2 regions of the Polaromonas vacuolata genome follow, and region 1 is predicted to be linked to the other one. Evidence: predicted binding sites of a transcription regulator. Region 1 holds the regulator's gene; the other holds the start of a gene.

Region 1 (7,875 bases):
GGTCATTGGTAAAAAAGAAGGAATGCCGTAAAAGTTTTTAAAGATGGCACCCAACACGCCCTCTCGGTAAGCGGGATAGTTAAAACCATGACCTTCTAATGCATAAAACGGCACACCACTTTGCTCAAACTTCAATACTTCAACACGCTCAAAATACGGCTTGAACTGATCTAGTTGTGGTGGGTCCGCTGTGATCACGCGAATTGTCTTGCCCTGATAAAAGGAAAAATCAATCAGTTGATCGTCTTGGCGTGAATGAAATTTTCCAAGCCCAAACACTGGCATATATTGGCGCAATTGAAAGCCAAAAATTGAGGCCGGGGTAAATGCCTCACCCATAAGAGTCACGCCCGGACTTTGCACCTGAGCCATCATTTCAGCAGTCTTATAACTACGCACAATTTGCGGGTACAGCTTGGTGTTTTTCCAGTCGCTCACCGAGGTCATATACAGGCCCGCCACTAGCAACACATGCAGACCAGCAAACCACGCCAAGCCTTTAGTGCAAGCTTTGAATTCATCCGCGGGTAAGGAAAACGCCAACCAAGCAAAACCAAAAGGATAAAACGCCAGCACCCAATGCAAGCCTATGACTTTTTTAAACGACAGCACAGCAAAGAAAATCAAGGGCACTAGCACCACACAAGCGAGTAGGCGCTGCGCTGGAATGGCTTTGGCTGTGCTACTTAAGGCCTTGCGGTATTTGTAGCCCAACCAAAGACAGACGGGTGTAATTAGGTAAGCCATGGTGAGCAAATAAAGCAGTGGTTTACGCCACTCAAACACCTCGGCTGAATTGCGGTTGTAGACATTGAACATGATGTTGGCCCAGCCATGCGACATGTTGTAGGCGATATTAATTCCCGGCCCAGGCAGTGCGCACAGCACCAAAAGCGCAAAACCTAAAAGCCTATCGCGGCGGTAGAGCAAAAAATACATCACGTAGGCCAGCCCCAGCACCACAGCGAAATACTTAGATAAAAACGCAGCGCCTAAAAACAAACCAGACAAGGCATATAGGCCAAAAGTTGCGCGGTCCATTTTGATCCGCTGCTCGGCGCGCAGCAAAGCGGCAACTGACCAAGCCGACCAAAAAATCAGCGGCGTGTCGGTAGTAATTAAAGTGTTGAGCCAATTCAGCGGTGCCAGCCAAAACAGCAGTACAGCCCAAGCCGCACGCTGACGGTTTATGCCCTTTAAGCCCCACCACAGCGCAGCGCCCACGCCTAGTGGCAACAAAATAACCGGCAGCCGCACCGACAAAATTCCATCGCCAAACGTGGCGCGCATCAAAGCTATCAGCCAGCCAACCATAGGCGGATGATCCGAATAGCCCCAATCGGGATACACGCCCCACCAGTAAAAAAATGCCTCATCGCCAGTGATGGGAAAGCTAATGCCAATCCAAACCCGCAGTAATAGAGAGCCAAGACCAGCGAGTAACAGCCAGCGGTAAAAAAAAGACTTGTCAGCAGCGTCAATATCAGTACTCATGAAAATCGTATGTCCTTTGCGATTGCCGCACTATAAAGCAGGGTCAGAAGACCAATGGCAACGGCTAGCCAAAGCGTGAGCAAACGCACCATAACCGTCAGACCTAGCGCCGTGCCCGCAGACGCGCCGTAGGCCAGCAGCAAAGCCGTCAACACGGCTTCCATGCCGCCCAAGCCCGCTGGTAATGCCGAGAGTGCGCCAACCACCATGGCCAGTGCATAAAAGCTAGTGGCCGTCAACCAACTGAAATCCACTTGCAAGGCGCGGCCAATTAGCCACACCGCCAAGCCTTGCGCGGCCCAAGCCACTAGTGTCAAGCCCAGCCACAGCAAGGGTCGCACGCGCAAGCATTGCCAGGCTTGACGCAGCCAGTCAAAGCGCTGCAGCAAACGCTGGCGAAAAAGCATGAGTAAAAATAAACCCACCAGCAGCAACAGACCTAACACCAGCGCCAACACTCCCAGCCAAGGCGGTGCTGCAGCCAGCAGGCCAGTTGAAAGCGCCCAAGGCAGGACCGGCAAACATAGCAACAGCAGACACAGCAAATCAGCCAAACGCTCGGCACCAAATATTGCCAAGCTTTGCGATGCACGCAGCGGCTGGGTCAACATCAAACCACGCACCGCCTCGCCAATATTGCCAGGCGTGGGTGTAAAGGCATAGCCGGCCAAATACAGACGCAAGCCTTGCAGCCAACCAAAACGGCGAGAGTAATGCGCCATCCACAAGCGCCAACGCAGGCCGCGCAATATATAACTCAGCAAGCACAGAGCGGTCGCTTGTAGGCCAGTCCAAGACCATAAAGTTGCGCCTAACAGCGCCCAAGAGGAAGTGCCGCGCCCGCCCCAAACGAGTAACACCAGCGCATACAAACTGGCCGACAGACCCAACACCAGCAGCAGCTTTTTAAACGGCAGGCGCGCTAAGGTTCCGGGTTGGTTGGGCATGGAAGGCTGAGCCTCAGGCAAGGCCATCAAAACCAACGGCTAAGAAAGATCACCAGCCAGCAAACTCCAGCAGCCAAAATCCAAGGGTCGCGCACCAAGTCCCGCGCCACATCTTCACCACTGCCGCGGTGCACTTGATAGGTGTAGCGCAACATACCAAAAATCACCACCGGCACGGTATAGAGCAGGCGATCGCCATGGTGCAGCTGGGCCTGCGCACTGGCCGCAAAAATACCGTAAGTCGTGAGCGTCGCTGTCATGGTCACAGACATGAAAACGTCGAGCAGGGAAGACGGGTAATACGCCAGCACTGCCCGCTGACTGGCCTCGTCCTGAAAGCTCTCCGCCTTACGCTTAGAAAAGCCCAGAAACAGCGCCATAAACATTCCCGTTAGCAGCAACGAACTCGAAGGCGCAATGCCGACCGCCACCGTACCGGCCAACAGTCTGAGCATAAAACCAGAAGCGATGATGCAAACATCTAACACCGGCACCTGCTTGAGGCGCCATGAGTAGGCCATGTTAAGCAGCACATAAATACCCAGCAAGGACAGCAGCATCACGCTGCTAGCAGCCAGCAGCAGTCCTATGACTAGCAGCGCTGCAGCGAGCAGCAAAGCCGATGAGCCAGATACCGCACCACTCGCTAGCGGCCTATGCCGTTTTGTTGGGTGTAGTGCATCACCGGCGCGGTCGTGCCAGTCGTTCATGATGTAGACCATGCTGGAAATCGCGCAAAAAGCGGCAAACGCCTGTAGCACATGAATAGCCATAGGTGCGTCCTGCCAAGACTGACTAAACACCAGACCGGCAAACACAAAGGCGTTTTTAAGCCACTGGTGTGGCCGCATCAAGCGTATCAAAGCGCGTGGATTAAAAGAAAAGTTTGGCATCAGGCAAAAGGCAATGGACAAAAATCGGTGCAACAGGCGAGGGACTCGAGCATAACTGAGGCGAATGAGCGTCACTCACGAGCATGAGTAATCAGGATTATGCAAACCGATTGCGGTCAACGGCGAGACGCTTGGTCGGTCGCAATCGGTATAAAAAGTCGTCAAAGTGGCGCGCAAACCTTTGCGGCTTTTAGCAGCAAACACTGACTTTTTTTCAAACCCTAAGCCTGCCATTTAGTGTCGTTTAAACACGCTTTTTTTCACCCCTTTGCATTACGACTTGACGCAGCGCGAGGCGCTCAGGCACGTCCTCTAAGTGGGGTTGTGCTGCATGAGACTGGCGCGCAGACGGCCGATTGCCTGGCTATGCAGCTGGCAGACCCGTGACTGTGTGACTTCAAGCACCGCACCTATTTCTCTTAAATTAAGTTCCTCTTCATAGTACAAACTGAGCAGTAATTTCTCACGCTCAGGCATTTGTTCAATCGCCGCGATTAAGTGTTTGCGAAAACCTAGTGCCAGCAATTGGGTCAGCGGCTCCTGACGCAAACTTTGACTGATGTGTTGCCTATCCAGAAAGCTGTTTTCACCTGTTTCTTCGTCGCTGCGGTCGTAGTCTTCGTAGTACACCAACTGACAGCCGTGGATCTCAGAGAGTAGGTGCTGGTAAGCGTCCAGCGAGAGTTTGAGTTCAACCGCAATCTCGCCTTCGGTTGGCGCACGGCCGAGTTTTTGCTGCTGCGCGTTAACCGCTGCGGCCACGCCGCGAGAAGACTGGCGCAGCCCACGTGAGACCCAGTCATTGGCGCGCAATTCATCCAACATAGCGCCGCGTATGCGCTGGCTGGCATAGGTTTCAAAGGTTGCGCCCTTGTCGTTTTGATAGCGCTCAGCCGCATCCAACAAGCCCATCATGCCGACTTGAATTAAGTCATCGAGTTCCACATTGGCCGGCAGTTTAGCCAACAGTTGCAGCGCCAACCGGCGCACCAGTGGCGTGTGCAGACTGAGCAAATCGGTAGTGCCCGAACGATCCATTTTTCCTTGCGGGGTATACATCTGGCGTTGTCCTTGTGCGGTCTTGGCCTAGTGCGCTCAGGCCGCCAAAGGCTGGCGCGAAACCGGCGCTGCAGACGACAAAGCGGGCAAAGTCGGCAAGGCAATTGCCGCCGACTGCAAGGCTTTGACCAGCAGCGCAGCAATGGCAAGAAAGTCCTGTGCCACCGTGGTATCGGGGTAAGCCTCAACCGCAGTCGTGTTTAGGCGCTCAGCCTGACTGACACGGCCATCATTGCTGACCACGCCAGCGAGCCCCACATCGAGTTGGAGATAGTGCTCACAGGTGTAAGCCAAGTTCAGCAAAATTCGAGTCGCCGCACCGCGCTCTCCCGCGCGGTTCACCATCACGAATAGTTTTTGCGCTGCACCGGTGTATTGCAGTTTTTTAATACGCGCATAAGCATTGGTAATTGATGCAGGATTGGGCTCTAACACCACTAACACACAGTCGGCGCTAGCGATCAAGTCGGCCTGTGCTTGACGATTATCCAGACCGGCGTCGAGCAGCGTGAACCGGCCTTCGCCGCTAGCTTCAAAGCGGTAGGCGTGCTGATCGAGCAGCAACACACGCTGGCCGCATTGAGACAGTGCGGCGGCAAGATTGCGCGTGACGCTGCTCGCGCCAGCCGACGGTCCGCTGCCGAGCACGGCGATCAGTCGGTCTGGCGTTTTGGCCATCAGACGGCGCAGGCCGTCGGCCTGGTCTTGTAGCGCACTCACAGCAAATTCCTCAATCCCGGCTCAGTCATGCGCAAGTCGCTGTCAGCGCTGGGCAAACTATCCGTCTCAAGCGCATCGAGTAAGACAAAAAGTTTTTCTAAACCTTCGAGCAAACAAGCGCTTGGCACGGGACGGTCTGGTCGCGTGCTGCGACCGGCCAGTTGTGCCAGCGACTTGCGTGCCGGCTCTGCCCAGGGCGCTGACTCGCCCTGCAGGCGATAAACCGTGCTGGCACTCTGGGCGGCGATCATTAAGGTTTTTTCGCCATCGCTACGCACTGCGCTGCTAGCGTCGTGCGATTGACCGGCCTGCTCGACATCGAGTTGCGCAGCACTTTGACGCAGTAGTTTGAAGTAAGGATCAGCCGCAGCCCGCCACAGCGGCCACTGCGCGATTTCGCCGGCTGGCGCATTCAAGTGCGCATTCGCCAGCATATAACTATGGGTTAGCGGCTTGCCGCTTTGCGCGTCACTGATGCGCCTGACAATGCAGCGCAAAGTCACTGGTGTGGTCGGCTCCAAGGCAGCATCGTCAAGGTCTGCCGCACGCAACCAGACCGTGGTTTCAGCCACTGCCAACCAAGCTTTTTTACCCCTATACATGATTGGCTCGGGCGCGACAAAACATAGGCGCTTGGCAAGTTTGGCTAGCGTTACTGGCTTACCGGTTCCGGCGTCCATCACCGCCAAGCTAGCCGGGCAAGAGGCCAGCCAGTCAAGCTGCTGCGCGTGCATGTCGGCCAGCACATTGTCAGCCGGCAAGCGCGCGAATAACTGCACCATGGGTTTGGCGATCTGACTGGCTAAGTCGGCCAAATTGAGATTGTTTGAGGCATCAGCCAGACTCAGTCCGGGCACGGCTAACAACTGACCCGTCTGATCCGACAGCAGCAAGGTAACGAACAGCGCACTCGCCGACTCGGTTGGCGCTATCGCCAAACTGACGGGCGCGCTAACGGCCAGCGCATAACTGCGACAGTTTTGGCTGACCACGCTGCGCGCTTGACTGGCCAAGCTACGTCTGACGGCCGCGGCATCGAAACTGCTGTCGTCGAGTTTTCGCCACAGCAAGCGGGATTCGTCAAAGCCGATGTCGGCGCCGGACAAAGCCGCTGCGTTGGCCGAGAGTTCTTGTGCATTGCTGGTGAGCGCACGGATTAAATGCTGGCACTGTTCGCGCAAACGCTGACTGACGGCCTGCGCTTGGGCAACGCCAGCCTTGGCCGCCTCGGCATGGCTATCAGCCTGGTTGTCGTCTGAAGCAGTCGCGGCAATCGGGACGAAAAATGCGCTCTGACTGCGGGCCTGAAAAACGCTATCAACCAGTGCTGCGCGATCGGCCAGCATTAAGTGCTCTGGCACTTTCTGGCCGCTAGAAATGTAGTGCACCGGCAGCTGATGGCGTATGGCCATGTCAATTAACGCCCCGGGGTGGGTGGCCTCATCGACCTTGGTGAAAATGCAGCCCGCTAAGTCCGATGGCAGCGACTTATCAGCGCTCTGGCGATAAGCATTAACCACTTCATTAAGCGTGTCACCATGACTGGATGCATTGAGCAGCAGCAAGCGTTTAACCGGTCGGCCCGTGCTGCACAGCATGGCGATTTGATCGGACACAGCGCGGTCGCGCTGGCTCATGCCTACCGTGTCTATTAGCACCATGTGCTTGTCGCGCAAGTCGGCCAGCACGCGTTTGAGGTCGGCCGGGTCTTTGACGGCATAGACTGGCACGCCCAGTATTTGGCCGTAAATACGCAGTTGCTCGTAAGCGCCGATCCGATAACTGTCGGTGGTGACCAGCGCGAGCTTGTCAGCACCAAAGCGCATCACGCAGCGGGCGGCAAGTTTTGCGGTGGTGGTGGTTTTACCCACGCCGGTGGGGCCGGTCAGGGCGTAGACGCCGCCTTGACTCATCAATTCGTCCTCGTTTTCCAACACTGGCATCTGACGCATCAGCTCAGAACGCACATAGTCCATGCCGCTGGTATAGCTTTGGCCTAAAGGTAAATCCTTGAGCAGCTGGCGCGCCAGCTGAACGCTAAAGCCAGCACCCAACAAAGTTCGCAGCAAACGGCCACGTACCGGGTCGCGCCTTTGTTGCTCGTTCCAAGCCATGCCTGCGAGCTGCTCTTCAATCATGCCGCGCATGGAGTGAATTTCGAGCCGCATATTTTCATCTTCGTCGCCAACGGGAGGGCTAGCTAAGGACGTGAGGGGAACGGACAAGCCGCGCTCGGCAGTAGCGGCAGTAGCAGCAGTAGCGGCATTAGGGACGTAGCTAGTAATCGACAGCGGCTCGGGCACGGGCACGGGCACGGGTGCTGGTGCTGGTGTTGGCAAGCTAGCAACCTCAACCTCTGGCCTAGCTTCTGGCGTGGTTTGGGCGCTAAGCAGCACTCTAGGCACAGGCACAGGCACAGGCACAGGCACAGGCACAGATTCAGACAAAGCTTGCAACACCGGCATGGCTTGCTGCTCATCTAGCGTGGCAACGATTTCTACACCTCTGGGCGTGACGCGGTTAGACAACACGATGGCGTCAGGGCCGAGTTTTTCGCGCACCAGGCGCAGTGCTTCGCGCGTTGAGGCTGCAACCACACGGCAGTTCAGCGGGCTAAATTCATCAAAGGGTTTCAAGCTCTCGCTCCAATTGTGGCGGTGACTTTAATACTGCGGGAGTCCGGTATCTCGCTATGCGAGAGCACCTTGAGTTGCGGCAGGCTGCGGCGTAGAAAACGCGACAGCAAAATACGCAGCGACGAC
Region 2 (7,875 bases), 820 kb from region 1:
GGACCAGCGGGTCGGCATGCTGGCATCGTGCTCGCCGCTGGTGGAGGTGACGCGGCAGCCGCCACGCTGGATGTGCATGTCGGTGCGAATGCGCCAACCGGCGTGTTGAATTTCTTCTTTTAAATGTTCGTGTACCAGCGCCGCATCGTCGGGGTGTAGCAGCAGTTGCGGTGTGCCATTCAGTGCAGGTTCGGCTTGCAGCAAAGAAGTCACGGCCGACAAAATCAGCTTAGGTTCCAGGTTTAACGCTTGGCCTACGACTTGGTGCGCAATGTCTAGTGCCAAGGCCAGCAAGTCATCGGCCACTTCGCGCTCGGCCAAGCGCAAAGCCGTGGGCAATGATTGCATTAATTCGAGTAACTGCGTGGCTTGCTGTGTGGCGAGTTCTGCGGCATCGGTTTGGGCCTTGGCTTGGCCTTGGGCATAACCTGCGGCATAGCCTTCGGCGTGACCGATTTTTTCACCCTTGGCATGGCCGTCAAGCTGGGCTTGCTGACGCAGTTTTGCCAGTTCGATGTCGTTCAAGATGGGCGGCGCGGGTTTAGTCGGCACGACTCGCTTAGGCGCTGCGGCAGGCTTGACGTCGTTGATGGAATTCATTTCCCAGCGCTGCCAAGCCGTCATTTTTGGCTTTGCCTCGGCTGCGGCGTCGAGACTTTTAGGCGCGCGCTGCGCGCTGCCGGGAAACAGCGCCGCATACTCGTCGTCATCGATTTGGGCCGGTGCAGAAGGCACGTCAAACTCAGGTTTAGACGAAGGAATCATCGCCTTTGCCTCCCATCACAATCTCGCCAGCATCGGCGAGTCGGCGCACGACCACCAAAATGCTTTTTTGCTCAGCCTCAACCTGTGAGACCCGAACCGGGCCGCGCATTTCAATGTCTTCGCGCAGCGACTCGGCGGCGCGTGCAGACATGTTTTTGAGAAACTTTTCGCGCAGTTCCATAGGCGCACCTTTGAGCGCGACGATGAGAGACTCGGACTCGATTTCCTTGAGCAAGGTCTGCACGCCACGGTCTTCGAGGTCGAGCAAGTTCTCGAACAAAAACATCTCGTCGACCATTTTTTGCGCCAATATCTCGTCGTGCGCGCGTATGTGTTTGACCACGCTTTCTTCCAAAGCACTGCTCATCATGTTGACGATTTCCGCCGCCGCACGCACACCGCCAAGACGGCTGCGTTTGGTGCCGTCGGTGCTGAGTAAATTGCTCAGTACTTCTGTCAACTCCTTAAGCGCTGCGGGCTGCACGCCGCCAAAAGTAGCGACCCGCAAAATCGCATCATGGCGGGCGCGTTCTGGTAGTTTTTCCAGTACCTCGGCGGCCTTGTCGCGTTCCATGTGAACGATGAGCGTAGCAATAATTTGCGGATGCTCGTCTTTGATGATCTCGACCACCTCGGTGGCTTCGAGTTGATTAAGCCGGTCTATGCCGTTGGCGGACTGATCTTGTTGAAAGATGTTGTCTATCAAGTCATTGGCGCGGTTATTACCCAAGGCTTTGTTGAGTACCGTACGCAGGTAGTTGCCAGCGTCTACGTGGACGGCCGAGAACTGTTCGGTCTCTTGACGAAACGCTTCGAGCACGCCGCTGGCTTCGCCGCGCTTGACCTGCGACAGCGAGGCCATGGCTTCGCTGAGGGCTTGTATTTCTGGTTGCGACAGGCGTTGTAGTACTGCGCCCGCGCCCTCTTCACCCAGCGCCATCAGCAAAATAGCACTTCTGCGTATGCCTTCTTCACTCATTTTTTTCCATCCATCCTTTAATCAGCATGGCCACCATCATGGGTTCCTTGACGGCGATGTCTTGTGCGTACTTGGTGTTTTCCATCTCACGGGCCTCATCACGTTTCCTCGCCTCTGCCGCGAGTTGCTCGGGTGTCAATGGCGCTGCTTGAGCGGTCAGTGCATTGGCTTTGGCTTCAGCGGCGGCTTTCGCCGCGCCTTTTTTCGTGGTCTTGGCAGGCGCTGGTGTAATGCCAAGGTGTAGGCGCAGCAACGGGCGCAGCGCGGCAAACCATAGGTATAGGCCAAGCAGGCCAATCAGCAAGTATTTGCCCGCGTCCATGGCCATGGCCACGTTGACCGGCTGACGCCATATCGGCAGCACGATTTCGGGTTCGGTTTTAGTCACCAAAAATTGACTGTTGACCACATTCAGCGAGTCACCGCGCTCGGCGTTATAGCCCATGGCTTCTTTCACCAAGTTGTTGATTTGCTCAAGCTCAATGTCTGACAGTGCGGCGGTCTTGCCGGCATTGCCAATACCGCGGTAATTCACCACCACCGCCACCGACAAGCGCTTGATGCCGCCGCCGCTTTGCGTGCTGTGGCGTATGGAGCGGTCGACTTCGTAGTTAATCGTCGTGTCTTTACGCACGCTGCCGCTCAAATCCGTAGGGTTTTTGAGTTGCCCAGCGGCAGCCGCACTGGCCGCTGACAGCGGCGGCGCTGCGACTATCGGTGCCACCGGCGTTGCGCCGGGTTGATTCGTCAGCGCACCCGGTACGCCGCCTATGCCGCCGCCCGCGCCTTGTTGGGTCGATTCAGTTGACTGCTGGCTGCGAATTGCCGAGGTGCCCGCGTCTTGGTTAGGCCGGTATTTTTCATCCGTGTTTTCAACCACTGCAAAGTCAATGCTGGCCGTGACTTGGGCATGCACATTGCCCGCACCGACTATGGGCGCGAGTATGGCTTCAATGCGCTGCATATAGCCTTGCTCGATTTGCTGGGCGTATTTGAGTTGGCTGACATCTAAGCCGCGCGTCCCAGAATTAGCCGCAGACAACAAATTGCCCGCTTGGTCGACCACGGTAATGCTTTTCGCTGAAAGCTCTGGCACGCTGCTAGAAATCAAATGCACGATGGCGTTGATCTGGCCCTCGTCAATGCTTCTGCCGCGCTGCAGCGTGAGAATGACCGAGGCACTGGGCGACTTTTGATCGCGCACAAACAGCGACGGCTTGGGCAAAGCCAAATGCACACGTGCTGACTCCACCGCAGAAATGGAGTTGATAGAGCGCGCCAATTCGCCTTCAAGCGCACGCTGGTAGTTCACCTGCTCGGCAAACTGGCTGGTGCCAAACTTTTGGTTATCCATTAATTCAAAGCCCACGCTGCCGCCCTTGGGCAGGCCTTGCGCGGCCAGCTTGAGTCTGGCCTCGGGAATCTTGTCCGCCGCCACCATTAAGGCGCCGCCACCGTTGGCAAACTTATAGGGAATATTCATCTGCTGCAGCGACGCGATGATCTCGCCGCCATCACGATTGGATAAATTGCTGTAAAGCACACCGTAGTCAGGCGCACGCGTCCATAGCGTGAGTGCGGCAATCGCCGCAATCGCCGCAGACGCAGCCAGCATCAAAGGCAGGCGCGGGTTGGCTCGCAGTTGGTCGATTAAAGACGCCGGCTTGTTCGCGCCCAAGCCCTGCTCGCTGTCACCCGTCATGCGCAGCCGCTCTCTAAGCGACGGCAAAGGCGTAAAACGCTGCGCCTGCACACGGCGGGTGGGGTAATAAAAAAGCGCGACGGGTCAACTAAATGCATACAACTTTGGTGTGGGGGAGTGCCAAGAGAAAAAATTCTGGCTTGGGTTCTGGACGAACCTCTGAATAAAGACCATTGTGAATTTGGCACAGGCATATCGATTGCTCGAGTAACCCGTGTTTTTGCCGTCTTTTGCAGCGATGCCTGAAGGCCTTCGGCTGATACGCTTGCTGCATTCAATCGCAATTTCTCGTCTGTATATGCTTTGTGTGTGCTTAGTTCGTGAGTGAAAAAAGGGTTTAGTGCAAGCACTTTCTTGCTGAGCGCCTAAACATTTGTAGCCGTCAATCAAACGCTCAGATATTTAGGTCTACGCCCGCATTGTTTTGGCCCACAGCATGCCCGTAGCGGGTGAGAAAACTGTCCGTAAACCGGTGTAAAAACACCCCAGGAATCTTATGACCATCGCCTCCATCGCCTCAGTGCTTGCGCAAATGCGCGAGATCTCCTCGTCTGCAACTCTTGGTTCGGGCGGCGCAAGCAGCAATGCCGAAGCAGTCAGCGGCGGCGGCTTTGCTGGCGAGTTGAGAAAATCTTTAGAGCGTATCAACGACCTCCAGCAAAGCGCCGGTGCACAGGCCGAGGCGTTTGAGATGGGCACACCCGGCGTGGCGCTCAATGATGTGATGGTGGATATGCAAAAAGCCAATATCGGCTTTCAAACTGGTATTCAGGTGCGCAACAAAATGGTTCAAGCCTATCAAGAAATCATGAATATGCAGGCTTGATTTGGTCTGAGTGGATTAGCGTTTTATAAGTTTTCAAAGGTCATCGCGTGAAAATTCAGGCGCAAGACTTAGCCAGCACGGACTGAATGACGGTTTATTTTTCGTCAACCCTAAAGTTTTTCGCCGGGTCTGCCGATAACTAAAACAACGGTGGCTTACTGCGAGTCTTGGCAAGCAAGGCCAGCGTGTCGGTAACACCGAAGTCCACAACCTTTGTAATCAGGAGCTCCCCATGTCAAGCATTATTAATACCAATTCGTTGTCACTGCTCACGCAGAACAACTTGAGCAAGTCGCAAGGCTCACTCAACACCGCCATTCAGCGTTTGTCTTCGGGCTTGCGCATCAACAGCGCCAAAGACGACGCAGCTGGCCAGGCCATTGCTAACCGTTTTACTTCCAACATCAAGGGTTTGACACAAGCTTCGCGTAATGCGAACGACGGCATCTCGTTAGCACAAACCACTGAAGGCGCGTTGAGCGAGATCAACACCAACTTGCAGCGTATCCGTGAGTTGGCAGTGCAGTCCAGCAATGGCACCAACTCCGCTGCTGATAGAACCTCAATTCAGGCTGAGATTACCCAGCGCTTAGATGAAATCGACCGTACATCTTTACAAACTGACTTTAATGGCACAAAAGTGCTTACAGCTGATAAAAGCTTGGCTATCCAAGTCGGTGCTAATGACGGTCAGGTTATCAATATTGAATTGCAAGAAATAAACAAAGTCACTTTAGGTTTAAATGGTTTTAACGTTTCGGGTTTGTCGGATCCACTCACTTCAATTACGAGTTCTAGCGCAGGTGTAAAAACTACAGCTACAGTTTCATTTGACGTAGCTAACGGCCCTGGTGGTGCTTTAACGTTGCAAGGTTACGGAGCATTTGATCAGGCTGCGGGTACGTTTGCTAATTACGCAATTGGGGACAGTGAAGGTAATAAATACAAACTTGATGCTGGCGCTGTAGATGCAGCAACTGGCGTGGTGACACAAAATTTCACTGACGCCGCTGGTTTGGCAGCTGCTAAAGCTGCTTTCGAAACTGATGCATCAACCGGATTAGCCGGTACAGCTAATCCACTGGAAAAAATTGATGCGGCCTTGGCAAAAGTCGACTCCCTGCGCGGCTCCCTCGGTGCGGTGCAAAACCGTTTTGACTCTGTGATTTCCAATCTCGGCACCACACTGACTAACTTGGCTTCTTCACGCTCACGTATTGAAGATGCGGATTACGCGGTTGAAGCTTCTAACTTGACACGTGCCAACATCTTGCAACAGGCCGGTACTTCGGTGTTGGCTCAGGCCAACCAGTCGACACAGGGCGTGTTGTCTTTGCTGCGTTAATTTTAAAGTCGGTCGGGCTGGCGCTGCGCCACTCGGCTGCTTTCAAATAGTAAAAACAGTGTCGGGTATAGCGCTTTGGGCTTTATCCGACCTATCTGAAGCAGACTTTAAGCACTCTTTCTTAGGCCTATGCCTAGGTGCGAGTGCTTAGTGCCCGTAGAAGAAATGCTGCGTGTTACCAAGACGCTGGATAAATTGCAAGGATTGCTGCTTAACCCAGCTTTCTAGTTCAACTGAAGGGATAAGGAGTGACGATGGCGTTTTCAAGTTTAGGCGTGGGCTCAGGCCTTGATTTAAGTGGTTTACTCGCGCAGTTAACCACCTCTGAAAGGCAGCCCCTGCTGGCGCTTGACGCCAGAGGCGCGGCTATTACCACCAAGCTTTCGGCTTATGGTCAGTTGCAAAGTGGTGTGTCTTCGCTACAAACAGCGTCGGCTAGGCTGGCTGATTTAAGCCTGTTCCAAGGCGTGAAAGCGGACTCTAGCTTTAATACCGTACTCACCGCCAGCGCAAAAACCACGGCTCCCGCAGGAAAATACGCCATCAATGTCAGCCAGTTGGCGCAAGCACAAACCTTGGCTACTGCGGGGCAGACCAGCTCTACTACAGCGATTGGCAGCGGCACTGTGACCATAGACTTTGGTACTTTCACACCGGCAGCAACCAACCCCGCCAGCTCAGCTTCGTTTGAGAAGAATGCGGCGCGCACTTCAGCCACGATTGTGGTGGGGGCTGAAAGCAATACCTTGGAAGGCATTCGCGATGCGATTAATGCCCAAAAAGATTCAGGCGTCACGGCCAGCATAGTCAATGATGGCAGCGGTACGCCGTTTCGTTTGCTGCTTGCCTCAACCGATACCGGTGCGGCTTCTAGTCTGAAGATTTCTGTGGACGGAGATGCTGCGCTCAGCAATTTACTGTCATATGACCCGACCGGCTCGTCGACTTTGACCGAGACCGCAGCGGCTAAAAATGCCCAGCTGACGGTTAATGGCTTGTCCATCTCTAGCGCTACCAACACGGTAGACGAGTCCTTGCAAGGCGTGACGCTAAACTTGATTAAAACCGGCGACAGCACGGTCACTGTTGCGTCTGACACGGGCAGCGCCAAGTCTGCTGTGAGCGCTTTTGTGGCGGCTTACAACAATTTGCTTGGCGTGGGTAAATCGCTAACGAGCTATGACGCCGATACCAAAAAGGGATCGGCCTTGTCGGGTGACTCGACACTGCGCAATTTGCAAGTGCAGCTGCGCACGGCATTGACCTCTGCGCAAAGCGGTGCGGCTGGCGACTTAACGGTGCTGTCTGATGTTGGTGTGTCGTTTCAGAAGGACGGTACTTTGACGGTAGATTCTGCCAAGCTCGATACCGCTATTGGCAGCAATCTCGCCGGCGTGGCCAAGTTGTTTGCCGGTACGGCGACGGATACTGCCGGTTTCGGCAAGCAGATCTCTAAGTTTGCCTTGGATTTCACCTCCCCCGGTGGCACTTTGACGGCCGCCTTTGATGGACTAACCGGCTCTTTAAAACGCTTAGACAAACAATATCAAGACTCGAGCACGCGCATAGATGCGACCCTAGCGCGTTATAAAGCGCAGTTCACACAGCTTGACGTCACGATTTCCCGTTTGAATGCGACCGGCAGCTACTTGACGGCGCAGTTTGCCGCCATCAACGCTAGCGCTGGCAAATAAGGTGTCTTTTATGTATAGCTCCTCTAATACTTACAGTGCTGGCGCTGGTGCTTACGGTAAAGTCGCTTCGGAAACCGGCGCCATGAGCGCCTCGCCGCACAAGCTAATCAGCATGCTTTTCGATGGCGCAAAAACCGCCATTGTTATGGCCCGTCACCACATGGCAGAGGGCCAAATTCAGGCCAAGGGCAATGCGATTTCTAAGGCCATCAATATTGTTGATAGCGGGCTGAAAGCCAGCTTGGATGCAAAGGCTGGAGGCCCTGCGGGTGCGGCTTTGGTGGCGGATTTAAGTGCGCTGTATGACTACATTTGCCAACGCTTGATGTATGCCAATTTGCGCAACGACCCGGCCTTGTTAGATGAGGCCGAGCGATTGCTCGCCAACCTGAGTTCGGCTTGGCAAGAGATAGACCCACAAAAAACCAGCGCGCTAAGCCAGAGCGATCAAGTGCCAACCACAACCCGTTTTTCAGTAGGAGCTTGAGATGAGTTCACACAGCGAAGTGATGCATTGCTACGAAACCATACGCCGCGTGGCTGAGCAAATGCTGGCCTCAGCCA

What was found. Region 1 encodes FliA, which starts transcription of late flagellar genes. Its sites were predicted from a motif close to CTAAAGTTTNNNNNNNNNNNGCCGNTA; they were not measured.
Region 2: the regulator FliA is predicted to act here: its motif matches at 4,384-4,410, upstream of HC248_RS02140 (FliC/FljB family flagellin).

Annotation. Positions count from the first base shown of each region.
Region 1 covers NZ_CP051461.1:3,440,447-3,448,321, forward strand. Annotated here, with positions in the region: gene HC248_RS15630 (ArnT family glycosyltransferase) at 1-1,494, opposite strand, end outside; gene HC248_RS15635 (lysylphosphatidylglycerol synthase transmembrane domain-containing protein) at 1,491-2,468, opposite strand; gene HC248_RS15640 (decaprenyl-phosphate phosphoribosyltransferase) at 2,468-3,334, opposite strand; gene HC248_RS15645 (RNA polymerase sigma factor FliA) at 3,647-4,393, opposite strand; gene HC248_RS15650 (MinD/ParA family ATP-binding protein) at 4,430-5,113, opposite strand; gene flhF (flagellar biosynthesis GTPase FlhF) at 5,110-7,749, opposite strand; gene flhA (flagellar biosynthesis protein FlhA) at 7,746-7,875, opposite strand, start outside.
Region 2 covers NZ_CP051461.1:425,169-433,043, forward strand. Annotated here, with positions in the region: gene fliH (flagellar assembly protein FliH) at 1-765, opposite strand, end outside; gene fliG (flagellar motor switch protein FliG) at 749-1,744, opposite strand; gene fliF (flagellar basal-body MS-ring/collar protein FliF) at 1,737-3,446, opposite strand; gene fliE (flagellar hook-basal body complex protein FliE) at 3,943-4,272, shown strand; gene HC248_RS02140 (FliC/FljB family flagellin) at 4,505-5,617, shown strand; gene fliD (flagellar filament capping protein FliD) at 5,872-7,311, shown strand; gene fliS (flagellar export chaperone FliS) at 7,322-7,798, shown strand; gene HC248_RS02155 (flagellar protein FliT) at 7,800-7,875, shown strand, end outside.